DNA from 3 places in the Pantoea sp. SGAir0183 genome. Region 2 is predicted to be linked to each of the others. Evidence: predicted binding sites of a transcription regulator. Region 2 holds the regulator's gene; each other region holds the start of a gene.
What was found. The regulator Fur, encoded in region 2, represses iron uptake genes when iron is present. The targets are predictions, from matches to a motif close to ATAATAATGAGAACNACTATCAA.

Region 1 (9,902 bases), 520 kb from region 2:
TATGAACGGCAACATCTGGAAAGTGCTGGTGCAGGCGGGCGAGACGGTGAGCGCCGGACAAACGCTGGTGATTGTTGAGGCAATGAAAATGGAACTGGCCATTACGGCTCCCTGCGCGGGTCGGGTGAAACGCGTGGCCTGTCAGGCCGGCCGCCCTGTCAGCCCTGGCGACACGCTGCTGTGGCTGGAATAAGGAGCGCCGATGACGACCCGATCAACACGAAGCAAAGCCCGCCCGGAAGCACTGGCAGAACGGGTTTACCAGGCACTGAAAAACGACATTTTTGAGTTCCGCCTGATGCCCGGCGACCGCTTCAGCGAAAGTGAGATTGCAGAGCGCATGGCGGTCAGCCGCACTCCGGTTCGCCAGGCCCTGTTCTGGCTGGAGCGTGAAGGCTATGTCGACGTGTGGTTTCGCAGCGGCTGGCAGGTGAAAGCCTTTGATTTTGCCTACTTCGAAGAGCTGTACGATTTGCGTACCGTCCTGGAGTGCGAGGCGGTCACGCGCCTGTGTGCGTTGCCGCCGACCCAATGCGCCGACCGACTACGCGAGCTGTATCAGTTCTGGTGCGAAGCCGCGCAGGTAGAAGATGGCAAACGGGTTTCACAGCATGATGAGGCGTTTCATATGACGCTGGTCGCCGCTGCGGGCAATGCGGAAATGGCGCGGATCCATGCCGAGCTGACAGAGAAAATCCGCATTATCCGGCGACTTGATTTTACCCGGGAAGATCGTATCGCGGCGACCTATCGCGAACACGCACATATTTTGCGAGCCATTTTATTGCAAGAGACCCGCGACGCCCGCCAGATCCTGACCGGGCACATTGCCGTCAGTAAAGCGGAGGTCAGAAAAATCACGCTACACATGCTCCAGCAGGCCCGGCTTCAACCCATTGAATAACGTATCCATACCATTAGGGGTTTACCATCGATGAAAAGACGTTCATTGCTTAAAGCTTTTGCTCTCTCAGCTACCGTCGCGGGCATGGGGTTCGCCTGGAGCGCTCAGGCGGCTGACACCATCAAAGTAGGCATCATGCACTCCCTTTCCGGCACCATGGCCATTTCTGAAACGCCACTTAAAGATGTCGCCCTGATGACCATCGATGAAATTAACGCCAAAGGCGGCGTGCTGGGGAAAAAACTGGAGCCCGTAGTGGTGGATCCGGCCTCAAACTGGCCGCTGTTCGCCGAGAAAGCCCGGCAACTGCTGACCCAGGACAAAGTGGCTGTGGTGTTTGGTTGCTGGACCTCGGTATCGCGCAAATCCGTGCTGCCGGTCTTTGAAGAACTGAATGGCCTGCTCTTCTATCCGGTGCAGTACGAAGGTGAAGAGATGTCGCCGAACGTCTTTTATACCGGTGCAGCACCAAACCAGCAGGCGATTCCGGCGGTGGAATACCTGATGAGCCAGGATGGCGGCGGGGCCAAACGTTTCTTCCTGCTGGGAACAGATTATGTTTATCCCCGCACCACCAACAAGATTTTACGCGCCTTCCTGCATTCAAAAGGCGTGCAGGATAAAGATATCGAGGAAGTGTACACCCCGTTTGGCTACAGCGATTACCAGACCATCGTCTCTAATATCAAGACGTTCGCCGCTGGCGGCAAAACCGCGGTGGTCTCCACCATCAATGGCGATTCCAACGTACCGTTCTACAAGGAACTGGCTAACCAGGGCATCAAAGCCACCGATATCCCGGTCGTAGCCTTCTCGGTGGGTGAAGAGGAACTTCGTGGGATTGATACTAAACCGCTGGTCGGTCAGCTGGCAGCCTGGAACTATTTTGAATCCTTAGATAACCCGACCAACGCGAAATTTGTTGCCGACTATCGGGCTTATGCAAAAGCGCACAATCTGCCGAATGCCAGCACCGTGGTAACCAATGACCCGATGGAAGCCACCTACGTAGGCATTCATATGTGGGCGCAGGCCGTCGAGAAAGCCGGTACGACCAATGTGGATAAAGTGCGTGCGGCCATGGCCGGTCAGACCTTTAAGGCCCCGGACGGGTTTACCCTGACGATGGATCAGACCAACCACCATCTGCACAAACCCGTGATGATTGGCGAAGTTGAAGAAAACGGTCAGTTTAACGTGGTCTGGCAGACGGACAAACCGGTACGTGCCCAGCCCTGGAGCCCGTATATTCCCGGCAATGATAAAAAACCGGATCATCCCGTGAAAACGACGCAGTAAAACTCAGACCGCCCTCGCGCTGGCTGTGAGGGCGGCCGTCAGGACATCCTATGCTCGCCCTTTTGATGAGGCTCACCATGATGCTTCGCCTGAATTTTTTAGCGTTATTGCTGCTTCTGCCGCTGTTTGCCAGCGCCGGACCCGCTACGGATTTTGCCGCCGCCAGCCGAACTCAGCAGGCCGATCTGCTGCAACAGTGGGCCGCTGCGCCAGATGCCCGCCGTTTACCCTTGCTGGAAGCGTTAAAAGCCGAAACCGTCGTAACGGATCAGAACCACCATCCCTTTAGTAAAACCGGGAATACGCTTCAGCCACTGGATGACGCCGCACAGCCCAACGGCGACGTTAAAAAGCTGTTTATGAACAACCGCCTGCGTGTACTGGTCGCCAGTGCTCTCGCCGCCCATCAGCTGGTAAGCCCTGATGCCGGCGTGCGCCTGCGCGCGGCGCAGCAGTTACAAAACGACGCGGCCGCTGACCTGCTTCCGCTCATAGAGAAACGCCTCAGTGTTGAAACGGATCCTCAGGTTCATGCTGCGCTGGCCATGACGGCGGCCAGTCTGCAGCTGACCAGCCCGCAGCCGATAGTGCGGCTGCGAGCGGTCAAACTGCTGGGCGAATCCAGCGATCCTAATACTCAGGCCAGCCTGCAGCGCCTGACGCAGCCCGCAGCCGAGCCCGATGAAACGGTGCGAGAGGCAGCGGCAGACAGCCTGAAGCAGATGAAAAGTCGCCTGATGTGGGGCGATCTGCTGGGGCAGGCATTCAGCGGGCTCTCGCTGGGATCGATCCTGCTGCTGGCCGCGCTGGGCCTGGCCATCACCTACGGTCTGCTGGGGGTGATCAATATGGCGCACGGTGAAATGCTGATGCTGGGCGCGTATGCCACCTGGCTGGTACAAAACCTGTTCCAGCAGTTTGCACCGCAGTATATCGCCTGGTATCCGCTGCTGGCGCTGCCGGTCGCGTTTCTGATGACGGCAGCCATTGGAATGGCGCTGGAGCGCACCATCATTCGCCATTTGTATGGCCGCCCACTGGAAACCCTGCTCGCGACCTGGGGCATCAGCCTGATGCTGATTCAGCTGGTGCGTATGCTGTTTGGTGCGCAGAACCTGGAGGTCGCCAATCCCGCCTGGCTGTCGGGCGGATTGCAGGTGCTGCCCAATCTGGTTCTGCCCTGGAACCGCATTGCAGTCATCCTGTTCGTGGTGTTTGTGCTGATACTAACCTGGCTGCTCCTCAACCGTACGCGGCTGGGGATGAACGTGCGCGCCGTCACCCAAAACCGGGCCATGGCCGACTGCTGTGGCGTGCCGACGGGCCGCGTGGACATGCTGGCATTTGGTCTGGGTTCCGGTATCGCGGGGCTGGGCGGCGTCGCTCTGTCGCAGTTAGGCAATGTCGGGCCAGAACTGGGCCAGGGCTACATCATCGATTCTTTCCTGGTAGTGGTGCTGGGCGGCGTCGGCCAGCTTGCCGGAACCGTGGTCGCCGCACTGGGACTGGGCATTCTCAACAAAGTGCTGGAGCCTCAGATGGGGGCCGTATTGGGGAAAATCCTTATTCTGGTGTTGATCGTGCTGTTTATTCAGAAACGTCCGCAGGGACTGTTTGCCGTGAAAGGAAGGGTGACTGACTGATGACGCAACCTCTCACCTTACGTCTGACGCGTCAGGCACCGCGCCTGACGCTGGGCATTGGCGCAGTCGTTACGCTGCTGCTGCTGATCATGCCGTTCCTGGCACTGCTGCCCGCCTCGCATCCGCTGGCGATCTCCACCTATACCTTAACGCTGGTCGGTAAAATTCTGTGCTACGCCGTGGTCGCGGTGGCGCTGGATCTGGTGTGGGGTTATGCGGGCTTACTTTCTCTGGGGCATGGCCTGTTTTTTGCGCTGGGCGGCTATGCGATGGGCATGTACCTGATGCGCCAGGCCTCCGGGGACAGCCTGCCCGCGTTTATGACCTTCCTGTCCTGGGATCGGCTGCCGTGGTTTTGGGCAGGCACGCAGCATTTCGCCTGGGCGCTGTGTCTGATTGTCCTCGTGCCGGGCCTGCTGGCGCTGGTGTTTGGTTTTTTTGCCTTCCGCTCGAAAATCAAAGGCGTGTATTTCTCAATCATGACCCAGGCGCTGACCTATGCCGGCATGCTGCTGTTCTTTCGCAACGAAACCGGTTTTGGCGGTAACAACGGCTTTACCGGTTTTACGACCCTGCTGGGCTTTAGTGTGACCTCAACCAACACGCGCATCGGCTTGTTTATTGCTACCGTCATGCTGCTGTTAGCAAGCCTGGTGCTGGGCTTCGCGCTGGCCCGCAGTAAATTTGGCCGGGTGCTGACCGCTGTTCGGGATGCCGAAAACCGCCTGATGTTCTGCGGTTACGATCCCCGGGGTTTTAAGCTGTTCGTCTGGACCCTCTCGGCCATGCTATGTGGCCTGGCAGGCGCGCTCTATGTGCCCCAGGTTGGCATTATTAACCCCAGTGAAATGTCCCCGACCAACTCCATTGAAGCCGCTATCTGGGTCGCACTTGGCGGGCGCGGTACGCTTATCGGTCCGTTGCTCGGGGCCGCCATCGTCAACGGCGCGAAAAGCGTCTTCACCGTGGCTTTTCCGGAGTACTGGCTGTTTTTCCTGGGGATGATGTTTATTTTGGTCACGCTGTTTCTGCCGCGTGGCGTGATGGGTTTACTGCGCCGGAGAAAAGATGACTGAGACCCTGTTCACCCAAACTCTGCCAGCCGATCGTTATCGTGCCCAGCGCGATCCGGTCCTGCAGTTGGCTAACATCACCGTAACCTTTGAGGGGTTTCGTGCGCTTAACAATCTCTCTTTACAGATTGGCGTCGGTGAACTGCGCTGCATCATTGGCCCTAATGGCGCAGGTAAAACTACGCTGATGGACGTTATTACCGGCAAAACGCGTCCCGACACAGGGCAGGTCATTTACGATCAGGATAAAAACCTCATCGCCCTGTCTCCGGTGGAGATTGCCCGTAGCGGAATTGGGCGCAAATTTCAGAAGCCGACAGTGTTTGAAGCGCTGACGGTATTTGAGAATCTGGAGATTGCCCTGAAAACCACCAAAACCGTCTGGGCCAGCCTGCGTGCGCGCCTTGACAGCGCGCAACGGGATCGGATCGATGAGATCCTGACGCTGCTGCGGCTTAGCGCCGCCCGCCAGCGAACGGCAGGTCTGCTGTCGCATGGCCAAAAGCAATTTCTTGAAATCGGCATGCTGCTGGTGCAGGAACCGCACCTGCTGCTGCTTGATGAGCCCGCTGCGGGCATGACCGATGCGGAAACTGACTACACCGCAGAACTGTTTCGCAGTCTGGCGGGCAAGCATTCACTTATGGTGGTTGAGCACGATATGGGCTTCGTGGAAACTATTGCCGATCACGTCACCGTTTTGCATCAGGGAGCCGTACTGGCAGAAGGTTCCCTGCGCGAGGTACAGGCCAACGAGCAGGTCATTGACGTTTATTTGGGGCGCTAAATGTTACAGGTATCTGAACTGCATCAGTATTATGGCGGCAGCCACATTCTGCGTGGCCTGTCTTTTGAGGTTAAACAGGGTGAAGTCACCTGCCTGCTCGGCCGCAACGGTGTGGGGAAAACCACGCTGCTGAAATGCCTGATGGGCTTAATACCGGCTAAATCGGGCGAGGTGTGCTGGCAGGACAATATCATCAACGGGCGAAAGCCCCACCAGCGCGTGCAGGCCGGCATGGCTTACGTGCCGCAGGGGCGGGAGATTTTTCCGCGTCTGACGGTTGAAGAGAATCTGCTGATGGGTCTGTCACGCTTCTCATCCTCGCAGGCAAAGCAGGTGCCTGAAGAGATTTACCAGCTGTTTCCGGTATTGTTCGATATGAAATCCCGCCGGGGCGGCGATCTGTCCGGCGGCCAGCAACAGCAGTTGGCCATTGGCCGGGCGCTGGCCAGCCGTCCACAGTTGCTGATCCTCGACGAGCCTACCGAAGGGATTCAGCCTTCAGTGATCAAAGAGATTGGCCTGGTGATCCGCCAACTGGCACAGCGCGGCGACATGGCGATTCTGCTGGTCGAGCAGTTTTATGATTTTGCCGCGGACCTGGCCGACCGCTATCTGGTCATGTCGCGCGGTGAAATTATCCAGCGCGGGCGCGGTGAAGAGATGGAAACGGATAACGTGCGGAGCCTGGTCGCCATCTGATTCTCCTCCTGTCAGGCAGGTCGGCGCGCAGGCTGACCTGCCTGGATCGCGGCACCCTGCGCTTTCTTCCCACCTGAGCCATGCACGCCCACGGTACGCATCCGTGACCGGCCCGTTTCTTTTCCGTCGTTAAATTCTTGTGTAATAACGCACAAGACATCTTGTAATAAATAACAGTAAGTATAATAATTCTCATTTGCATTCAATATGCATAACACCTTTGTCACATGACTTTCTGCGCCTTTCTTCTACCGGGCGCGTTGTATTTGCCTTTGTAAGGGATAAACAATGAGAATGCCTTTTGGCCCGAAACGGTTAGCGCTACTGTGTTCCATCGCCATTGCCGCCCCTGCGGTCTCCTTTGCCGCCGATACGCTGGTGGTGACAGCAAAGCCGGAAGAAACATCGACCACGCCCACTGAAGGCTACACGGCGACCGTCAGTAAAGGGGCAACCAAAACCGATCGTCCTTTGATTACCACCGGTCAGTCCGTTTCGGTCGTGACGCGCCAGCAAATGGCCGATCAGGGCGCAATGGATGTGAATCAGGCGCTTAACTACACCGCCGGTGCCTTCACGAACTTCGCTGGCGCAGCCACCCGCTACGACACGGTCTCTCTGCGCGGCTTCCACGGCGGCGATGTCGATAACATTTTCCTGGACGGTCTGCGCCTGATGAGCGATCCCGGCAGCTATAACGTGCTGCAGGTCGATCCCTGGTTCCTCGACCGTATTGATGTGATCAAAGGTCCTTCTTCTGCCCTCTATGGACAGACGGTGCCGGGTGGCTTAGTGATGGAAAGCTCCAGACGTCCGCAGTATGCGCCTGAGGGACATTTCCGTTTGTCTACCGGCAACCATAACACCAACAGCGCTGCGTTTGATTACACCAATGCCATCAACGATCAGTGGGCGTTTCGTCTGACCGGCATAACGCGCAACAGTGATACGCAGTACGATCACACACGCGAAGAAAAATATGCGATTTCGCCTTCACTGCTGTGGCAACCTGATGAGGATACGTCACTCCTGCTGCGCGCTTATCTGCAAAAAGATCCGTCCGGCGGCTATCACAGTGCCGTGCCTGGGGACGGCAGCATCACCGAACATAACGGGCGTAAGCTCAGCACCGGTTTCTATGATGGCGACAGCGCGCTGGATCAGTTCAAACGGCGGGAGCAAATTTACAGCGCGGAATTCGCTCACCGCTTTAATGAAACCTGGGCGTTTCGCTCGAATGCCAGCTACTCCCATTCCAATGTCGATCTGGATCAGGTTTATCAGATTGGCTGGGCATCACCGCAGTCCGAACTGCTCAATCGCTACTATTCCGGCTCGCGTTCGTCGCTGCAGGCGTACGCGATTGATAACCAGCTGGAAGCCGACTTTAATACCGGTCCGGTGGATCACAAGGTGGTGCTGGGTGCGGAATACCATCAGTACACGAACGATTTACGGGATGCCAGCGGCCCAGCCAGTTCACTCAATGCGCTGACAGGTCAGGCCGTGGGCGTGAATCCGGCTTACGTGTTTACAAATTCACAGCGTCGTTACTATCAAACCGGCGTGTACCTGCAGGATGAGCTGAAATGGGACAAATGGCATCTGGATCTCTCAGGCCGCTACGATCGCATCGTGTCTGAAAACCGCCAGTACAGCACCGATACCCAATATCGTCGTCAGGATGATCACGTCAGTGGCCGGGCGGCGCTGCTGTATGCCTTTGATAACGGGATTTCGCCCTACGTCAGCTACAGCCAGGCGATTACGCCACAGTCCCTTTCCGGACGGGATGGCAACCTGCTGAAGCCAACGACCTCGGAGCAGTATGAGACCGGCATTAAGTACCAGCCCGTGGGCACGTCCGATCTCTACTCCGCCGCGATCTACGACCTGACACAGAATGATGTCGGTAACCGCGTGGTAGTAGGCTCCTATTATGAACCGGCTGGCAAAGTGCACTCTCAGGGCCTCGAACTGGAAGCGCATAATCAGCTCACCCCGCGACTGAGCACGCTGGCGAGCGTGACGGTGAACCATGTGCGCTTCAAAGATTCCATCGACGGCAATAACGGCCACACGCCTTACGTGACGCCTGACTCGATGGCGTCTGCCTGGGCGAAATACCAGTTTGATGCGGGAATCAGCGTCGGTGCTGGCGTGCGTTACATTGGTCGGCAGTGGGCAGACAATGAGAACACCACACGTCTGCCTTCCGCTACGCTGTTTGACGCCTCGGTCCGCGCTGATTTAGGTGCCTGGAACAGCAGCCTCAAAGGCGCGTTTGTGCAGCTTAATGCCAATAACCTGACCGATCGCGACTACGTTTCTGCCTGCTACGGCACGGGCTTCTGCTACTGGGGCGCAGAGCGCACCGTGGTGGCGACCGTCGGCTACGATTTCTGATCCCTCCCAGGGCGGCAATCCGTGCCGCCTGTCACCGCTTATGCCACAGCGGCGCAATGTCGCCGCTGTTTTTCTCGCAGAAAAACACGTACTAACCACAGCCACAGCACACCACAGATCAGATTCAACAGGCTGAAGCCTGCGGTACCGCCATGAAAATAGGCCACTTTGCCTGCCTCAATCCCAAAAGCAAAGACCACCATACTGACCATGCCCAGCATCGCTGCCACGCTGCCCTTCCCTGCCTGACTGGAAAATAACGTCAGTCGGTACAGTCCGGCATTGACCATCCCGCTGCCGAAGCCGTACAGGCTGAGGCCAGCCGTGAGCCCAATGTAGCTGTCCGCCTGCCATAACGTGCTCAGCGCAGCGATCAAAAGCCCTGTAACCACAGGCCAGGCACCCAACCGTAACGGCTGCTCGACGGAGAGACGGCTGGCCAGTCGTCCCAGCGTGAGATTCCCGGCAATCATTGCCATAAAGACCGGCAGTTGAAGCAGTGCGTAATCCAGTCGGCTCAGGCCCAGACCGTGAATCAGGATAACAGGCGAAAGCGCGACCCATGTCAGGCAGGGAATCGTCACCAGGCCAATAGCCAGCGAACCGCACATCACCTGGCGGTCTTTTAGCAACGCATAATAGCCCGCCGCCAGCGACGGCAGCGATACGGAGGTGCGTCTGTCACCTGCGGTTTCCGGCATCGACAGGCCCAGGCCAATGAGCGACAGCGCGGCCAGAGCAGCGAAAAACAGAAACAGTGTGCGCCAGTCTGCGACGGCCAGAAACGCCGTACCCGCCAGCGGCCCGGCCAGCGGAGCCAGCAGCGCAACGTTCGCCATCAGCGCCATCATCTTTACGCTGAGTGCCTCGTCAAAAGCCTCCTGAATGGCGGCATAGCCCACCGCACCGATAAAGCACAGGCTGATGCCCTGCAGAAAGCGCAGCAGGATAAAGGGCCCGATGCCCTGCACCCAGTGCGTCGCCAGACAGGTCAGCATAAAAAACGCAACACCGGTCAGCAGGACCGGACGGCGGCCCAGCTTGTCGGACAGCGGCCCCAGGAGCCACTGTAACAGCATCCCGCCCATCAG
Region 2 (9,902 bases):
AAACCGTCAGGTTGGCGAGTTTCCCTGCCTGAATCGTACCTGACTGTTTTTCAACGCCCATTGCCTGTGCGGGATAAAGTGATGCCATGCGCAGGGCTTCATCCAACGCAATGCCCGCATGCTCAACGCAGTTTTGTACGGCTTCAATCATTGTCAGTGCTGAACCGCTTAGCGTGCCCTGCTCATCCACGCACAGCCCGTTACGATAATAGATTGTTTTACCAGCAAAAATAAACTTATCGATAGCAGCGCCTGCCGGTGCTGTCGCGTCGGTGACCAACACCAGTTTGTCACCTTTGATGCGTTTAGCATTGCGGACGTTAGCGTAATGGACATGTAAACCATCTGCAATAATGCCGCAGTATACATCAGGCGCATCAAACAGCGCACCGATGAGGCCGGGCTCACGTCCGGCAAAGGCAGGCATCGCATTATAGAGGTGCGTGGCGAACGTAATGCCCGCCGCAAACCCCGCTTTTGCCTCTTCATAAGTGGCACTGGAATGCCCGGCTGAGACCACGATACCCGCTTCGCTCAGTTGGCGAATCACCGCGCTGCCCACCACTTCGGGTGCCAGCGTAACTTTGCTGATCACGTCTGCGTTGTCGCAAAGGAATTGCACCATCTGCGCATCGGGCTCACGGATCAGGGCAGGATTATGTGTGCCCTTTTTCGCCACACTCAGCCACGGGCCTTCCAGATGTAAGCCCAGCATAACGTGAGGATACTTCTGCAAAAAGGCGCGCATTGTTTCCACCGCGCGCACCATCAGCGCGTCACTGCTGGTAATCAGCGTAGGCAGAAAGCTGGTGCAGCCCGATTTCACATTGGCGCGATGCATGGTTTCCAGCGTTTCCACGCTGATGGCGTCTATATCGTCATTAAACTGGACGCCGCCACAGCCGTTAAGCTGCAGGTCGATAAACCCGGGCGCGATAATGGCGCCGCTTACGTCCTGCTGTTCAATGCCTGACGGCAAGGCAGTAACAGGGCAAACCCGTTCAATGCGTCCGTCAGCGATCACCACGGCATGGTGATCCAGAATTTCGTAGCCGCTGTAGATTCGGCCATTGACTAATGCGTACATCTTCTTCTCCCGGCTTACCTGCCGCTCGTGCATCTGACAGCAGGTGACGTAATAACGGTATTAAACGCCCTGCATATTTTCCGCTTCCATTTCACGGAAGTACTTCACCGTTTTAACTTTCAACTCCATGGTCGCGGGCTCGTCGCAGACCACCACGGATTTAGGATGGAGTTGCAGGCAACTGATTGTCCACATGTGGTTCACGTTTCCTTCCACAGCAGCCTGCAACGCCTGTGCTTTAACGTGACCAGTAACCAGAATCATCACTTCTTCAGCGTCCAGCAGCGTGCCCACGCCAACGGTCAGGGCATATTTCGGCACCTGATCAACATCACCGTTAAAAAAGCGTGAATTTGCCACACGTGTGTCGTGAGTCAGCGTTTTGATACGAGTGCGTGAAGATAATGACGACGCGGGTTCGTTAAAGGCGATATGGCCATCATTACCGACGCCGCCCATGAACAGGTGGATTTTGCCCAGAGACCGAATTTTATCTTCATAACGGCGACATTCTGCGTCAATATCGGGCGCATTACCATTCAGCAAATTGATGTTTTCGGGTTGAATATCAACGTGGTCAAAGAAATTACGATGCATAAAGCTGTAGTAGCTTTCCGGATGCTCTTTCGGCAGCCCGACATATTCATCCATGTTGAAGGTAATGACATGTCTGAAGCTAACCTGGCCCGCTTTATGCATAACGATCAGGTGCTTGTACGCTTCCAGAGGCGTACCGCCCGTAGGCAGTCCCAGAATAAAGGGCTTGTCAGCGCTGGGATTAAACGCATTAATACGGTTCACTATATGGCGCGCTGCCCATTTGCCGACCTGAGTGGGAGTAGATAAAGGAATCAGTCTCATGTTGCACCTCAAATGTGAGTGAAGGATTCGACGCGCAGCAAAGCCATGTTGCCGGTGAGGACAGGTGAACGGGAAGGAAACGCGCGTCTCGATATTTCGCATCATAAAATAAGTGGGCGTTCATAGCCAGTCATGTCGACGTTAAAAATCAATCTTTGGTGATTTTTGTCACAAATGGCTGCTATTAATTTGTAGAGCGAATTAATTTGTTATTACACTCCTCTGCACTGAGTGTAATGCCGTCAGAAGCGGGCTGCTGACATAACAACATTAAGCGGCAGCCATGCAATAAGTCAGTTTCAATGGGGGAAAAGGTCAATGTTAAGTTACTTACAACGTGTGGGGCGGGCCCTGATGGTGCCGGTCGCTACGCTGCCCGCAGCAGCAATTTTAATGGGAATAGGGTACTGGATCGATCCTGACAGCTGGGGTGCAGGCAATGCCTTTGCCGCGTTGTTAATTAAATCCGGTGGCGCGATCATCGAAAATATGTCGGTGCTGTTCGCCATTGGCGTTGCATACGGCATGTCAAAAGATAAAGACGGTGCGGCTGCACTGACCGGCTTTGTGGGCTTCCTGGTCGTCACTACGCTGTGTTCACCGGCTGCTGTAGCCATGATCCAGAAAATCCCGGTGGCGGACGTGCCGGCGGCGTTTGGAAAAATCAGCAACCAGTTTGTCGGTATTCTGGTAGGCGTGCTGTCCGCAGAAGTCTATAACCGTTTTAGCCATGTAGAACTGCCCAAAGCGTTCTCATTCTTTAGCGGGCGTCGGCTGGTGCCTATTCTGGTGTCCTTCCTGATGATTCTGGTGGCATTTATCCTGATGTACATCTGGCCTGTCATCTTTAATGGTCTGGTGAGCTTCGGTGAGCATATACAAAAACTGGGATCGGTTGGTGCGGGTGTTTACGCCTTCTTTAACCGTTTGCTTATTCCGGTTGGCTTACATCATGCGCTGAACTCCGTTTTCTGGTTCGACGTAGCAGGCATTAACGATATCCCTAAATTCCTCGGCGGTGCGCAGTCACTGGCAAATGGCACTGCTATCCCGGGCATCACTGGCCGCTATCAGGCGGGTTTCTTCCCAATTATGATGTTCGGTTTGCCGGGCGCGGCGCTGGCAATTTACCATTGCGCTCGCCCTGAAAACCGGGCAAAAGTGGGCGGTATCATGCTGGCGGCCGCTTTCGCAGCATTCTTTACCGGTATCACCGAACCGCTGGAATTCTCCTTTATGTTCGTGGCACCGGTACTGTATGTCATCCATGCTGTACTGACCGGCATCTCGGTCTTTATCGCTGCCAGCATGCACTGGATTGCCGGCTTTGGCTTCAGTGCGGGATTAGTGGATATGGTGCTCTCTACCCGTAATCCCCTGGCGACGCACTGGTACATGCTGATTCCGCAGGGCCTGGTGTTCTTCGTGATTTATTATCTGGTCTTCCGCTTTACCATCAAAAAATTCAACCTGATGACCCCAGGTCGTGAACTGGCGGTAGCGGGGGATGAAGCGGACGGTTATGACGTGAACGTTGATACCACTGATAATGGTGAAAGCGCCACGGAATCACTGGCACGCCGCTACATCGGCGCGGTGGGCGGTTCAGACAACCTTACCGCCATTGATGCCTGTATTACCCGTTTACGTCTGAACGTGAAAGATGCGGGCCAGGTTAACGAAGGTGTGGCAAAACGGCTGGGTGCGTCGGGTGTGATTCGCCTCAACAAGCAAAGTGTCCAGATTATCGTGGGTACCCAGGCGGAAAGTATCGCCACGGCCATGAAAAAAGTGCTGGTGAAAGGCCCGGTTGCTGGCGCAGCCAGCAGTGGCAGTGCGCCAGCCCCCGCTAACGAGGCCAAACCCCAGGCCGTCCTGAACAGTGAAAAACGCGTTATCGCAACGCTGGTGGCCCCGGTGAGCGGTGAGGTTATCGCACTGGATGCGGTGCCGGATGAGGCTTTCGCCAGTAAAGCCGTGGGTGATGGCGTGGCGATTAAGCCGAGCGACAAGCGCGTCGTTGCGCCTGTAGCCGGTACGGTGGTGAAAATTTTCAACACGAACCATGCTTTCTGTCTGGAAAGTGAAAACGGGGTAGAGATCGTCGTGCACATGGGGCTGGATACCGTGGCGCTGGACGGTCAGGGCTTTACCCGTTTAGTGGAAGAGGGTGCACAGGTCACAGCAGGCCAGCCGGTGCTGGAGATGGATCTGGACTATCTTAACGCCCATGCCCGCTCAATGATCAGTCCGGTGGTGGTGAGCAATATTGAAGACTTCGCCGGTTTAACGCTGCTGACGCAGGGCCAGGTCATCGCCGGTGAAACCCCGCTGTATGAAGTAAAAGGCTAATTCCCTGTATCCTCAACAAAAGGCAGGAAGCGATTCCTGCCTTTTTTATTTTAATCGCCCAACAAACGGTTGTTTCTCTGCAACGCTTTGTGGATCATACCCGGATATTACGTGGTATAAACCACCCATTCTATGCGTTGAGGATTTTGAGATGAGTGAGGCTGAAGCCCGCCCAACGAACTTTATTCGTCAGATTATTGACGAGGATTTGGCGAGCGGTAAGCACAGCAGTGTGCATACCCGTTTTCCGCCAGAGCCAAATGGTTATCTGCATATCGGCCATGCTAAATCAATCTGCCTGAATTTCGGTATTGCACAAGATTATCAGGGCGAGTGCAATCTGCGTTTTGACGATACCAATCCGGTCAAAGAAGATATGGAGTTCGTCGAATCCATTAAGCGTGACGTGCAGTGGCTGGGTTTTACCTGGAGCGGCGAGGTTCGTTATTCATCTGACTATTTCGACCAGCTTTATCACTATGCCGTTGAACTGATCAACAAAGGCCTGGCCTACGTTGATGAACTGACGCCAGACGAAATTCGTGAATACCGCGGTACCTTAACGGCACCGGGTAAAAACAGCCCTTACCGCGACCGCAGTGTGGAAGAGAACCTCGCGCTGTTTGAAAAAATGCGCAATGGCGAGTTCGCAGAGGGCAAAGCCTGTCTGCGCGCGAAAATCGACATGGCTTCCAGCTTTATCGTCATGCGCGATCCGGTGCTGTACCGCATCAAGTTTGCCGAGCATCATCAAACCGGCAATAAGTGGTGCATCTACCCGATGTACGATTTCACCCACTGCATTTCGGATGCGCTGGAAGGCATTACGCACTCCCTTTGCACGCTGGAATTCCAGGACAACCGCCGCCTGTATGACTGGGTGCTGGATAACATTACTATTCCTGTTCATCCGCGTCAGTATGAGTTTTCGCGCCTGAATCTGGAGTATGCGGTGATGTCAAAACGCAAACTGACGCAGTTGGTCAGCGAGAAGCATGTTGAAGGCTGGGACGATCCGCGCATGTTAACCGTGTCGGGTTTGCGTCGTCGTGGTTACACCGCGGCCTCCATTCGTGAGTTCTGCCGCCGCATTGGTATCACGAAGCAGGACAACATCGTTGAAATGGCTTCGCTGGAATCCTGTATCCGCGACGATCTCAACGAAAATGCGCCGCGGGCGATGGCGGTGCTGGATCCGGTGAAAATTGTGCTGGAAAACCTGCCTGCCGGGCACAATGAAGTGCTCAGCATGCCAAATCATCCTAACAAACCGGAAATGGGCACACGCGATGTTCCCTTTAGCCGCGAGATCTGGATCGATCGTGCCGACTTCCGCGAAGAGGCGAATAAGCAATATAAGCGCCTGGTGCTGGGTAAAGAAGTGCGTCTGCGTAATGCCTATGTCATCCGTGCGGAACGGACCGCGAAAGATGAAGAAGGCAATATCACCTGCATCTACTGCACCTGTGACGTCGATACGCTGAGCAAAGATCCTGCTGATGGCCGTAAAGTCAAAGGGGTTATCCACTGGGTCTCAGCTGAACATGCACTACCGGCAGAATTCCGTCTGTATGACCGTCTGTTCAGCGTCCCGAATCCGGGTGCGGCGGATGATTTTCTGACGACAATCAATCCGGATTCGCTGGCGATTAAACACGGCTTCGTTGAACCCGGTCTGCGTGACGCAGAAGCCAGTGCGCCTTATCAGTTCGAACGTGAAGGCTATTTCTGCGCTGACAGTGTGTATTCAACACCGTCGCAGTTAGTGTTTAACCGTACTGTTGGTCTGCGCGATACCTGGGCGAAAAACGGCGAATAATTTACGCCGCATGGTCATCAGATGATCGGTAAAGGGCGAGCAATCGCCCTTTTTTATTGGGTGGATTTTTTTTAGCGCCGACATTTGTCCTGAACCCGTTTAATTCGATTAATTTTACTTCTGTGGAATCGCTCTCAGTTTAATTTTTTTAATAACTTTCCCGGTGTGAATTATTTTTTTTCAGGTACGCTAACCCTCTGTAGTCTTTGTTTGCGGGTTAAAAAGGAAAAAAATGACAGTTTTCGCACAGGAAGCCAAACACAGCGTTGTCGTCTTACATCAACTCATTGAACATATTTTTAACCACAGCCGTGACAGTGGTGACAGCTTTCATCTGCTGCTTTCTCATTTTCATCCTGACTTCCAGATGGTCACGCCACAGGGCAAGATGCTGAACCTCAATGAGGTTGAAGAACTCTTTCGCCGCTTACAGGGCGCACGGGAAGGGATGCGCATCGCGACCAGCGAACATGTGATCCTGTCAGAGCACGCTAACGAGGTCACCATTCAGTATCGGGAAGTGCAGATGATGAATGGGGAAAATAAAAGCCGCATTTCCGTTGCGATTCTGGACTGCTCCACCTCGGTGCCCCGCTGGCGCTACCTGCAGGAAACGCTGGTGGCGTGACTGACAGGCACAAAAAAGCCGATGCAGGCATCGGCTTTTTCTTTACCGTCTGACAAACGTTACTTGTCGTGCAGTGTTTCGTCTTCGCGGCAATCGCCCAGGGCACAGTGACCATACAGGTACAGGCTGTGGTTGGTGAGCTTAATACCGTGACGGGTCGCGATATCACGCTGACGCGTTTCAATAGACTCATCACTAAATTCAATGACTTTACCGCAATCCAGACAGATCAGGTGATCGTGATGGTGCTGCTGCGTCAGCTCAAACACCGATTTACCGCCTTCAAAGTTGTGGCGGGTCACAATGCCGGCATCGTCGAACTGGTTCAGTACACGGTAAACCGTGGCCAGTCCAATCTCTTCGCCCATATCAATCAGGCGTTTATACAGATCTTCCGCGCTGACGTGATGGCATGCAGGTTCCTGAAGCACTTCCAGAATTTTGAGTCTGGGCAGGGTGACTTTCAGGCCAGCCTTCTTTAATGCGGTGTTGTTGTCAGTCATGCGGATATTGTCCTGTTACTTTGGTCACTCTTGTGGCATGTAGCCTGTATGTCGATCGACCGCCATTCTCATTTGCGTCTCATTATAGAACTGATGCGCTGAAATGAAAACCGATGCTGCCTGCGATGAAACCGTGGCGATGTTCGCGGTACAAAGCATGGAGGGCGGGCTGGCTACCATTTCGCGTTGTGTCATCTCAATTCCAGGGAAATAAGCAGATGATCGATGCGGGTATTCTACAGACTAAATGCGGAAAGTTACAAAAATGTAGCTATTATTTTTATAGGAAAAGCCATTGATGCAGTGTGGACCAGCGCCCACACTGCGCTCACGGCTATCAGGCTTCGATAATTTCTTTGAGTTGCAGTTCATCGAAGATCTGCTTAACCCACTTGTCGACGCGTTCGTTCGTCAGTTCTGGCTGGCGATCTTCATCAATCGCCAGGCCCAGGAAGTGGTTATCGTCTGCCAGACCTTTTGAGGCCTCGAAGTGGTAACCCTCGGTTGGCCAGTGGCCCACGATAATGGCACCGTTAGGTTCGATGATGTCACGAATGGTGCCCATCGCGTCACAGAAGTACTCGGCGTAGTCTTCCTGATCGCCACAACCGAACAGCGCCACCAGCTTACCGTTGAAGTCGATCTCTTCCAGCGTCGGGAAAAAGTCATCCCAGTCGCACTGTGCTTCACCATAGTACCAGGTCGGAATACCCAGCAGCAGGATGTCAAAGGCTTCCAGATCTTCTTTAGTGCTTTTCGCGATGTCGTGAACCTCTGCAACGTCTTTGCCCAGTTGTTTCTGGATCATTTTTGCAATGTTTTCGGTGTTACCGGTATCGCTGCCAAAGAAGATGCCTACGATTGCCATGGGTAAAATAACCTCTTAAATCCTGATGATAGAATGAATGCCTGAGCATATTCAGCAAATGATAGCAGACCACGCAAAAGGGCGGAACTTGTAAAGCCGCGACATTTGTTTCTGTGTGCGGTTTGCGTGCGTTAGTCCAGTTTGAGTTGCGCCAGCAGCATTTGTTCAATTAATTCACTGCGGCTGAGATTACGCTGTTCAGCCAGCGTATTAAGCGCTTCTACCGCCTGGCTGTTCATTTTGAGTTCGACACGGCGAAGCCCGCGCCCTTTGTCACGTTTCAGTTGATTGCGTTTATTGATACGCAGTTGTTCATCACGCGTAAGCGGACTGGTTTTAGGGCGACCAGGGCGACGCTCGTTAGCGAACAGATCGAGCGTCGTGCGGTCAGTGTTTTCTTTTGCCATGGCTTAGTACAACTGAATGGGCGCAAACGGATCGTGCCGCTGCGCAGATTAAATTACTGGCTTTTACCGTGGATACGCGCCCACGGCAAAAATTTAGCGCGCCATCATACTCCAGGCTAACCATGGACGCCAATCCTAAACTTTTACAGCCAGTTAAGCGGATTTATCGTGCAAAAAAGCGGCGAATGCTGCGTAAAACAGCATCAGGTTTTTCGGCGTGGACCCAGTGACCTGCACCGCCAATCACGTGCGCCTGCGCGGCGGGAAACTGTTGCAGTATCGCGTCACGGTACTGATTGTCCAGATAAGGGGAGTCACCACCGCGAATGAACAACGCCGGGTGCGGCCACGCGGGCACCGTTTCCCAACCCGTGATATACGCATAGTTGTCCCAGAGCGCTGGAACGTTAAAGCGCCATTCACCGCTACTGAACGATTTCAGGATGAACTGAATCACACCTTCTTCGTTAAGATGCTGACGCATAATCCCGGCCGCCTCACTGCGCAGCGTCACGCCCGCGTCGGTGACGGCTCGGATCGCGGCAAAAATTTCGTCGTGGCGGCGCGTCTGATAGTCGACGGGCGCAATGTCGATCATCACCATCTGTTCTATCCGCTCAGGGGCCAGGGCGCTCATCGTCATGGCAATTTTACCGCCCATGGAGTGACCAATGACGGAAAGGCGCTCAATGCCCTGCGCATCAAGCGTGTCCAGCATATCCTGGGCCATAACCTGATAGGTCATCTCGTCAGCGCGCGGAGATAAGCCATGATTACGCACATCAACCTGGATAAGCGGATGGTCATCTTTCAGACCGCGCGCCAGAACGCCGAGGTTATCAAGACTGCCAAACAAACCGTGAATGAGCAGAACGGGTGTGGAATCAGCAGAAGATTGTTCAGTTTGCAGACGGGCATTCAAAATCATAGCAAAGTTCTTAAGTGTGAGACCTGCGCTTAGGTTATCATGGTTTCACCTTTTCAGGTGCGCTGCTTCCGGTGGCATTAGGACATATTCTGACTTTTGCCCCTAAACCGTTTGAATGCTATCAGCCTGTCTGAATTTAACTTTATAATCTTCATGTTAGAACCTGCACACGGCCTGAAACCCCGGTGTTCACCTCTGGATTTTCAGAAAATCGCGGGTTCTGTCGTGAGTCAAAACCGTACGGAATAAGATGAAAACGATCGAAGTTGACGAAGAGCTCTACCGTTATATTGCCAGCCACACGCAACATATTGGCGAAAGCGCATCCGATATTCTGCGCCGTATGCTGAAGTTTACTGCGGGTCAGACAGCCACCGCGACCGAAACACAGCCTGTTGCCGCCTCGCAGCCGTCTAAAACGGCACAGTCGGCAGGGAATGAGTCACGCC
Region 3 (9,902 bases), 2.0 Mb from region 2:
CACCATAAAGGCCTGTTTGTCACTCATCATTAATACGGTCTTGCCGAAGGTTGGCGTGAACGCGGTGATCATGTAAAACATCACCGTGGTGGTCACCACCATCAGCATACCGGCCAGCACCAGTGCCCAATTGCTGGCGACGGAACGCATAATGTCGGTCATTGATGGATGGTGTTTACGCTGACTAAAGGCTTCGGTCTCTTCCAGCATGCGACGAATATAGAACAGGAAAGGGACGATCAGGCAGCCCACGACAAACGGAATACGCCAGCCCCATTCGGTCACCTCATCATGTGAGAGCAGATGATTCAGCCCCAGCCCCAGCAGAGCCGCGAAGATCACCGCGATTTGCTGGCTACCGGACTGCCAGCTGACAAAGAACCCTTTACGCCCTTTCGGTGCCACTTCGGCCAGATAAACCGAAACGCCGCCCAGTTCTACCCCGGCAGAAAAACCCTGCAATAAGCGACCAAGTAAAATGAGTATCGGTGCGGCGGCACCCAGGGTGGCATAACCCGGGACCAGTGCGATAGTCAGCGTGCCTAACGCCATCAGCCCAAGCGTTAACAGCAGTCCTTTACGACGGCCATGATGGTCAATGTACGCTCCCAGAATAATCGCCCCCAGAGGACGCATCAGAAAGCCGGCACCGAAGGTCATCAGTGTCAGCATTAACGAGGAGAAGGGATCGTCTCCGGGGAAAAAGGTTTTGGAAATGGCCGTGGCGTAGTAGCCAAACACCATAAAATCGTACATTTCAAGGAAATTACCGCTGGTAACATTGAAAATGGTTCTGGCCGCACCTTTTGGCGGCTTTTGTAAAGTTTCACTTTGGCTCATAACTGCTTCCTTGGTTTTTTATCCCTTTTAGCCTGCCAGAGGTGAGATTAATGTGACCTCCATCACCATTGCACTTTACAAACTCTCTGGTTTAAGTAACAAGAAATTAACAGAAGGGTTACAGTAGCGTAACTGCCTGCTCGGCGCAGGATTTGCCAGACAAGATGTGGCAAAAATTCAGGCATAAAAAAAGCGCGTCGGGCTGAACGCGCTGTCTTACAAAACAAGGGATAAACGGATGAAGGAGAAACAGGCGAAACGCACTCAATGCAAGGCTGTGCAGGACGGGTTTAGCCTGCGCACATCAACGACGCGTTATTTTTTTACCGTCTCCATCCCCATCAGGCCGATCTTGAGATAACCCGCCGTGCGCAGTTCATCCATCACGCTCATCAGGGTTTCATAATCGACCGATTTGTCGGCCTGGAAGAAAATGGTGGTATCTTTGTTGCCTTGCGTCTGCTGCATCAACACGTTGATAAGCGCGTCCTTGTTCACCTGATCGTTACCTACGTAAAGCTGCTTATCGGCTTTAATCGAGAGATAGACCGGTTTTTCCGGACGCGGTTGCGGCGCACTGGTGGACGCGGGCAGATTCACACGCACATCCACCGTTGCCAGGGGCGCAGCCACCATAAAGATAATCAGCAGTACCAGCATCACGTCGATAAACGGCGTGACGTTGATTTCATGCATTTCACCATCGGTTTCTGAGCTGTCGTTAAATCGCATTGCCATAACGCTTACCCCAGACGCAGTTTTTGCGCGGCGGCAGGACGGCTGACCTCAGGCTGAGCCAGGTTTCCCAGGTCGATATCGCGACTTTGCAGCAGCATGACCTGCGCGGCAACGTCGCCTAAGGAGGCTTTGTAATTAGCGATCATACGGGCAAACACGTTATAAATCACAACCGCCGGAATCGCCGCGACTAAACCAATGGCCGTCGCCAGCAGCGCTTCGGCGATACCCGGTGCCACGACCGCCAGGTTAGTCGTCTGGGTTTTGGCAATACCGATAAAGCTGTTCATGATGCCCCAGACGGTACCAAACAGGCCGACGAAGGGCGCCACCGAGCCAATCGTGGCCAGGAAGCCATTCCCGCGCCCCGCATGACGGCAGAATGCCGCAACCCGACGCTCAAGACGAAACGCAGTGCGTTCTTTAATGCCGCCGGTTTCTTCCACGCCTGCGGACAGGTCCAGCTCGTTTTGCGCATCATGTAACAGCACCGCGCTGTGGCTGGCCGCATGGAAGCTCTGGGCCGCGCGCGCGGCATCATTGAGACTGCGGGCTTCGCCTAATGCCAGCTGTTCACGCTTCAGGCGACGTCTGGCGGCGCTCAGCTCAGCGTACTTCCCGAAGAAAATGGCCCAGGTCACGACTGAGGCCAGTAACAGACCGATCATGACAACCTTCACCACAATATCGGCATGCTGATACATGCCCCACACGGAAAGGTCCGCTTGCATTAAATCACTGGCTACCACGCTGCTTCTCCAACTTCATATACAGGATGCGGAATAAGGGCAAATGATAGCAAAAATCAATCGAATTGATAGTGGTTCTCATTAGTATTTACAATCAAATAGCTGGACATCGCTGGAAGAAGGGATAACGCGTAGCCGTATCTGTTGCACCGTGTTGCCTGTATCCGGACAGTATGCAACGTAGCGATGAGGGCGGTCAGAAACTGCCTGGTCGATGGCTGATGCGCATGGAGAGTGAGTTGATCCGCAGCCCGCCCTGCTGAGCACGCTAACCGCAGACGCAGGGAAAGTGTTTTGTGGCGTTTAATAAGCCATCGGGCGTCATAATGGCGCGAGAAAAATAATTTTATCCGGTCCAGCATCAATCTGAATTTTCATTGTCAGATAAGCCAGCACGTAAAACATTGAGGCCGCCAGTCAGGGTTTGCCTGTTGTAAGTGGCCGTTGCGCAAACATAATGAAAACAGCCGATGAGTAACCTCTTTATCGCCAGCCTGATGACGTTTTTTCGTCGAATAAAGCAGCAGGGCCGCTGTGCTTCACATAACAGGATCGCTGCCTGCAATCGCCACGCTGATCGGCAATCCGTCCGGGCCCATGCGGAAGATGCGTCACTGAGTGCCGGCGCGCGCCGGTCCTCTTTGGTATCTGTACCAGGCGCTGAGGACTCGCCACAAATGCCGGGACGCCCAGCCTCTCTCTGGCTGTCGCGCGTCTTCCTGCTTATCTCACTGCTGTTGCCGGGATCGGGCATGGTTTCACCCTGTTCAGGGGCGTGCTATGCCGCGACGAACACCTTGATTACGTTACACTTCTTCAGGCGCTGCTATGAATCGGGCAAGCCCTCATCCGGTATGGTGAAGTGTTTCAGTCGTCAGCTCCGCACGGTCGCGCTCATTCGCTTTATTCATGCTTCACGCAATGCGGCACCGCCGGGCAAACTGAAGCGTTTTCACTATGCGCATCACGCCGGTAAAAAGTCCGTCCGGCCGCCATTCCGTGCAGACAGCGGGGAAGCGCCAACACCGGTAAGTACGTCAACCTCCCCCCTGTTCCAGCCTGATACCTTACTGCGTCAGCGCCCTGCGCAACCGCTGCCGCCCTGCCTGAGTCAGGCAGACAACGCGGCACAGCAAAATCTGTTTGTGCCGCAACGGGACATGGACGCGGGCTTACTGCCCTGTCTGCATTGACGGCGGCTGGGCAGGTTAATGGATATCCCCCGGGCTGACGCCCCAGCGGGAGACGGTGCCGCTGTCCGCGCGCTGGCGCTGCTGATAGCGTCCTTTCGCCGCAATCATTGCCACCGTCAGCAAGGCCGGAATCGCTAATACCGCGAAAATCGTGGTAACGCCCCATCCCAGCGCCAGCATTTCCGCGCCCGCCAGCGCACTCAGGATTGCGCCAACGCGCCCGACGCCGTGCATCCAGCTGGAACCGGTTGCCCGCGCCTCGGTGGGATAAAAGCTGGCCGACAGGGCATTCATTCCGGTGTTCGCGCCACCAATGCAAAAGCCTATCATCAGTGCGCAGCCGCCAAGCAACACCGGATGCGTCATCGACAGCCCCATACAAACAGTAAACAGTCCACCCGCACCGTAAATCAGCGATAAGGCACGATGCGATTCAATACGATCCATCAGCCAGCCGGAAAACAGAGAACCGCATGTGCCGCCAGCCTGGAACAGGGCCGTAATAACCGCTGCCTGAACCACGCTAAAACCGTTGTCTTTAATCAGCATCGGCAGCCAGCTGCCCAGGGTGTAAAACAGAAACAGTGCGGTGAAATAGGCGCCCCACAGCATCAGGCTGCCGAAGCGGTAGGTGTCATTGAGGACGACTTTAACAGGTTGCGCGTGAGCCCGACTGACCGGGGGCAACGCCAGCGTACACTGTTGCAGATCCAGATCCGGGGCCAGTTTCGCCAGGATACGGTGAATTTTTTGGCTGGCCGCGCGCCTGACCACCAGAAAGCAGACCGACTCCGGCAGCGCCCAAAGCAGTAACGGCACAAACAGGATCGGCAGGATGCCGCCCAGCAACAGCACAGCATGCCAGCCAAAGTGCGGCATCAGCCAGGAGGCGGCGAAACCGCCCAGTGCCGCGCCAAAAGTAAAGCCACAAAAAACGACGGTGATAAGAAAGGCGCGCCGTCTGGCCGGGGCAAACTCTGCCACCAGCGTCCCCACATTCGGCATCGCCGCGCCTAAACCCAGGCCGGTGAGAAAGCGAAACAGGACCATCTGTTCCATATTTTGCGAGAAGGCGGTGATCAGCGTCCACGCGCCAAAAAAGAACACGCTGTTAATGATGACCACTTTTCGGCCCAGCTTATCGGACAGCGGACCCGAGAGCATCGCCCCCAGCGCCAGTCCCACCAGCGCCGCGCTGATAATCAGCCCCAGTTCGCGATTCGTGATCCCCCAGTCTGCTTTTAATTCAGGGGCAATAAACCCCATGATGGCGATATCGAACCCATCAAGCGCGATGATGCAGAAGCCGAACAGCACCACCATCTTTTGCCACATTCCCAGCGGGCGGCTGTCGATTAACGCCCGAACATCAATTGCTTTGCTTTCCGCCACGGTGACTCTCCGGTGAAATAAGTAATGTGCAGTTACTATATGCAGGCGCTGCAGGGCAAGAAATGGCGATAATCGAAATTTTGTGCGTTTATCGCGCAACCTGCGCCCGTGCGGGCAGCTGAAATGCGTTAATGGCTTGTTAAAAATAAGGAATTTTCTGGAAAGTCTGTCTGGACTGTCCGGTGAGGATTGTGAGCGTGATCGGCGTGATGCCAGCAAAGGGAAAGAGAGAAAACGCGGGATTGGGGTAACGGGGCCAGTCAGCCTGGCCCCTGTGTATTACCGCATGGCGGTCAGCCGTACCGGCGCGTTTGCCGCACCGAAGCCGTGATAGCGACGCCGCCGCTCCAGTAGTTCAAAGAAAAAGCGCCCTTTTTCATAGGGTTCCGTATAGACGTGAAGCAGCTCTCCGCCCTGTTCATCGCTATCATACATCACGTCAAAGCGCTGTAACTGCGCCAGAAAATCCGGGTCGAGGTCAAAGCGCGCCAGCAGATCCTGATAATAGTTAGCGGGGATGCGCAAGGTTTTCAGGCCGCGTTCGCGAGCGGCTTTTACTGCGCTGAACAGATCGTCGCAACCAAACGCCACGTGCTGTAATCCCGCCCCCTGGTAGGTCGTCAACGCACGGGCGATCTGCGTTTCCCGGCTGACTGACATATTCAACGGCAGACGGATAGCATCATTCGGGCTGCGTAAAACGCGGCTGCGCACCAGCCCAAGCGGATCAGGCAGTTCCCATTCGGTATCCTGAACAAAGCCCGGTACGCTGCGCAGGAACATAATCCAGTTGTCGCGCGCTTCATCCGGCAACGCGATCGCCAGATGATCCAGGGTCTGCATCGCAGGCTGAGGCGCGCTGCGATGCGTTAAATTGAAATCACTGTGGTAACCGTCCTGACCGGCGGGCTCGTCTTCCACCAGATAAATCAGGCTGCCATCCGGCGCGCATAAAGCCGGTATCTGACGTTCATTTGGGCCGGTTTCGCCCTGCCAGATAGCGTAGCCATAATCCTGCGCCCGCTGAATCAGGTTCTCCACGCCGCGTACGCGCCAGGCCACTGCACAGAGGGAAATACCATGCTGATGGTAGTAACCGCTGGCCTGGCTGTCGGGCTGCGCATTCAGAATGACGTTGACCTTGCCGTTGCGATAAAGCGAAACCTGTTTCGAACGGTGCTCGCCCGCGTGCACCAGGCCAAGCTGCGTGAGCCACTGCCCTAACGCCAGCGCATCGTTATGGCTGACGGCAAATTCAATAAACTCCAGTGCCAGCAGCGGCGGCTGAGGCGCTGAGTGAAATAATTCTTCTCCCGCCAGTGAAGCCAGCGCGCTGGGCAGCAGCGGTTGTCTGACCAGCCAGTCGCGGGTTTGCTCCTCCAGCCACAACAGCGATCGGTAGCCGTCCTGCGCCGTCGGCACTACCGGTGAAGCGCGGAATCCGTCGTTAAAAATCTCCAGCGACCAGGCATCGCGATAGCCATGTGCTGACAGCTGCGTCATAAACTGCGTCAGATTCAGTTCCCCCTGGCCGGGGAAGCAGCGGAAGTGACGGCTCCAGGAAAGCACGTCCATTTTCAGCAGCGGCGCATCTGCCAGTTGCACGAACACTATTTTTTCGGGCGGCACGATGTCCAGGCCGTCAAGGCTGTCGCCGCGAGATAAAATATGAAAACTGTCGAGCACAATGCCAAAGGAGGGATGGTCCACCGCTTCCACGCGGGCCCAGGCATCACGCCACAGGCTGACATGTCGGCCCCAGGCCAGCGCCTCATAACCGAGGGTAATACCGTACTGCGCGGCCAGCTCCGCCAGCGCACGCAGATCGCTGACCTGGGTGTTGAAATCATCGCTGCAGTCGGGTGACACATTACTGCATACCAGCATCCGCTGACAGCCCAGTTGCGTCATCACCTCAAACTTGCGCGCCGCACGGGCCAGATTTTGTGCCAGCCTGTCACGCGGGCCGCCTTCGAAGTCACGGAAGGGCTGGAACAGTAAAATTTCCAGGCCCAGCTCTTCGCACAACTGGCGAATCTCCACGGGTGAGCCGGGATAATAGACTAAATCGTTATCGAAAATTTCGACACCATCAAAGCCGGCGGCGGCGATTGCGCGCAGCTTTTCCGGCAGCGTGCCCGATACCGAGACCGTTGCGACAGAACGTTTCATTATTGCCTCCTGATAAACGGTCACAGGGTGACCTTAAAGCAGCCAGTCAGCAGCGAGGCGTTCTGCTAACGGAGATTGGCAATTGTTATGAACCAGATGGAACATTTCGTCAATGTGACAGGTCATGATTTTTGGTTATGAGTACAGCTACGTTTTTTCACTTTTCTTTTACAAGTTACGCTTCCTACACTCGTTCCTCTGTACGCGAAAAACAAAACAATAAGGATGCCTGGATGAAAAATGACTGGCCCGCCCGTGAACTGGTACACCGTGATTACCGCCATCACCCGCCGGCGCTTGCGCCGTTGTACAAAACCAGCATACTGCGCTCGCCGCGCAATGCGCTGATTTCGCTGCAAAATTCCTTATCGGAAATCACCGCACCGGTGTTCACCCGTCAGGAGCTGGGCCCCCGGGACAGCGATCTGATTCTTAATTATGCGAAGGACGGCCTGCCGATTGGCGAGCGCATCATTGTGCATGGTTACGTGCGCGATGCGTTTGGTCAGCCGGTGCGGAATGCCCTGGTTGAGGTATGGCAGGCCAATGCTGGCGGTCGCTATCGTCATAAAAAAGATCAGTATCTGGCCCCCATCGATCCGAATTTTGGCGGCTGTGGTCGCATGCTGACCGACGACAATGGCTACTACTGCTTTCGGACCATTAAGCCCGGCCCCTATCCCTGGCGTAACCAGGTCAGCGACTGGCGTCCAGCCCATATTCATTTTTCCCTTTCTGGCGAAGCCTTTGCTCAGCGCTTGATTACGCAGATGTATTTTGAGGGCGATCCGCTGGTAGGACGCTGTCCTATCCTGCAGTCGGTAGGCAGCGAAGAAGCCGTCCGCACCCTGATTGCAGAGCTGGATACGCATTCGGCGATTCCCCTGGACTGTCTGGCCTATCGCTTTGATCTGGTATTGCGGGGTCACCGCGCAACCTGGTTCGAAAACCGCACTCAGGGAGCCGCATCATGAAAAACTATCTGCCTGAAACGGCCTCACAAACTGCCGGCCCTTACGTGCACATTGGCCTGGCACCGCATGCCGCAGGCTTTGATATCTTTGAACATAATTTCAGCGAGGTGCTCACGCAGCCGGAAACGCGCGGTGAGCGCATTACCGTTGAAGGCTGTGTTTACGATGGTTCTGGCACGCCGGTGCGCGATGTGCTGATTGAAGTGTGGCAGGCCAATGCCGCCGGGCGCTACCAGCATCCCGCTGACCAGCAGCACGACAAGCCGCTGGATCCGGCGTTTCGCGGCTGGGGGCGCACCTGCTCCGATTTTGACAGCGGCATCTGGCGTTTTGAAACCATCAAGCCCGGCAGCGTGACCGGCCGCGACGGACGTCCCATGGCGCCGCACCTCAACTTATGGATTGTGGCACGAGGTATCAATATCGGCCTGAACACCCGCCTCTATTTTGCCGATGAACAGGCGGCAAATGCCCGGGATCCGGTGCTGAATCTGATTGAGTGGGAGAAGCGGCGCAACACCCTGCTGGCACACCGTGAACAACGCGGCAGCGAAACGGTTTACCGTTTCGATATCGTTCTGCAGGGCGAAAACGAAACCGTATTTTTTGATGTCTGACGCTTAACAATCTCGCTACATTGTCCTTGCCGCTGCGGCGGCAAATTCTTACCATGAGCCATGGATAGTGTTTCCCGGTTCAGTCAGCGCGTGCGCCTGCGTCATCTTCACGCTTTTGTTGCCACCGCGCAGCAAGGGACGCTGGGCCGTGCCGCCCGCCAACTGGGTATTACTCAGCCCGCCTTATCGAAAACCCTCAGCGAACTGGAATACCTGACCGGTGAACAACTGCTGGTGCGCAGCCGCCAGGGAACAGCGCTGACCGCCAGCGGGACGCGCTTTCTGCATGACGCCATTCGCATCCTGGATGCACTTACGCTGGTCGATCAGGTCATGCGTCCGGACAGCGCGCCACATCTCGCGCCTCTGCATATCGGTGCCTTGCCGACCGCCATCGGCAGCGTGGTTGCGCCGGTGCTGGCCAGCCTGCAGCAGCACTATCCGGGCTGGCGTATACAGGTCACTACGCTTTCGAACGACGCGCTGCTGATGGCGATAAAGTCGGGGCAAATGACGCTGGGAATCGGACGGATGGCGGAACCGGTTCTGATGGACGGTCTGAACTTTGAACTGTTGTATCTGGAAACACTGCGTCTGGTCGTGGCCCCGCACCACCCCTTGCTGCATGCGGGCGTGACCCTGGCAGAAGCGCTCAGTTGGCCGTTGATCCTTTCGCCACGCGGCACCGTACCGCGTCAAAATGCGGAATCGCTGATGACCAGCCATGGGCTGACCCTGCCCGAAGGCGCGGTAGAAACCCTGTCAACGACGCTGGCGCGGCGGCTGACGCAAAACCACGGTTACGTCTGGCTGGTGCCCTACGGCGCGGTGCGCGACGACTTAACGAGTAATCAGCTTCGGGCTCTGCCGCTGCCGAACCAGGGCATGGCCGAAGCGGTGGGCATCCTGACCCGTCAGCAGCATACACCGCCCCCTGAACAACAACATCTGGTGGCGGCATTGCGTCAGCGGGTGCTGGATGTCCCGGTCTGACGCCGCGATTTAACGGGCACTATCCCGCTCGTCGAAAATGCTTTGCGCCAGGTGGAACGCCGCGTTCGCCGCAGGCAGGCCACAATACAGCGCGGCATGCATCAGTACCTCTTTGATCTCATCCCGACTGACCCCGTTATTGAATGCGGCCCGCAGATGCATTTTCAGTTCGGCTTCACGGTTAAGCGCAATCAGCATACCGATGGTGATCAGGCTGCGCGTGTGGCGCGACAA

Region 1: C1N59_RS17005 (TonB-dependent siderophore receptor) is a predicted target of Fur. The motif match lies at 6,585-6,607, and genes of this name have one in related genera.
Region 3: exbB (tol-pal system-associated acyl-CoA thioesterase) is a predicted target of Fur. The motif match lies at 2,393-2,415, and genes of this name have one in related genera.

What each region holds. Positions count from the first base shown of each region.
Region 1 covers NZ_CP028053.1:3,657,129-3,667,030, forward strand. The annotation lists gene uca (urea carboxylase) at 1-193, shown strand, start outside; gene C1N59_RS16975 (GntR family transcriptional regulator) at 203-904, shown strand; gene urtA (urea ABC transporter substrate-binding protein) at 935-2,203, shown strand; gene urtB (urea ABC transporter permease subunit UrtB) at 2,281-3,846, shown strand; gene urtC (urea ABC transporter permease subunit UrtC) at 3,846-4,922, shown strand; gene urtD (urea ABC transporter ATP-binding protein UrtD) at 4,915-5,706, shown strand; gene urtE (urea ABC transporter ATP-binding subunit UrtE) at 5,707-6,405, shown strand; gene C1N59_RS17005 (TonB-dependent siderophore receptor) at 6,694-8,811, shown strand; gene C1N59_RS17010 (MFS transporter) at 8,850-9,902, opposite strand, start outside.
Region 2 covers NZ_CP028053.1:3,132,959-3,142,860, reverse strand. The annotation lists gene nagA (N-acetylglucosamine-6-phosphate deacetylase) at 1-1,087, opposite strand, end outside; gene nagB (glucosamine-6-phosphate deaminase) at 1,148-1,948, opposite strand; gene nagE (N-acetylglucosamine-specific PTS transporter subunit IIBC) at 2,267-4,300, shown strand; gene glnS (glutamine--tRNA ligase) at 4,452-6,119, shown strand; gene C1N59_RS14595 (hypothetical protein) at 6,352-6,747, shown strand; gene fur (ferric iron uptake transcriptional regulator) at 6,807-7,250, opposite strand; gene fldA (flavodoxin FldA) at 7,588-8,118, opposite strand; gene ybfE (LexA regulated protein) at 8,250-8,525, opposite strand; gene ybfF (esterase) at 8,689-9,453, opposite strand; gene seqA (replication initiation negative regulator SeqA) at 9,704-9,902, shown strand, end outside.
Region 3 covers NZ_CP028053.1:716,500-726,401, reverse strand. The annotation lists gene C1N59_RS03545 (MFS transporter) at 1-840, opposite strand, end outside; gene exbD (TonB system transport protein ExbD) at 1,156-1,578, opposite strand; gene exbB (tol-pal system-associated acyl-CoA thioesterase) at 1,584-2,309, opposite strand; gene C1N59_RS03530 (hypothetical protein) at 3,005-3,520, shown strand; gene C1N59_RS03525 (MFS transporter) at 3,536-4,912, opposite strand; gene C1N59_RS03520 (bifunctional sugar phosphate isomerase/epimerase/4-hydroxyphenylpyruvate dioxygenase family protein) at 5,192-7,084, opposite strand; gene pcaH (protocatechuate 3,4-dioxygenase subunit beta) at 7,318-8,058, shown strand; gene pcaG (protocatechuate 3,4-dioxygenase subunit alpha) at 8,055-8,675, shown strand; gene C1N59_RS03505 (LysR substrate-binding domain-containing protein) at 8,736-9,668, shown strand; gene pcaC (4-carboxymuconolactone decarboxylase) at 9,678-9,902, opposite strand, start outside.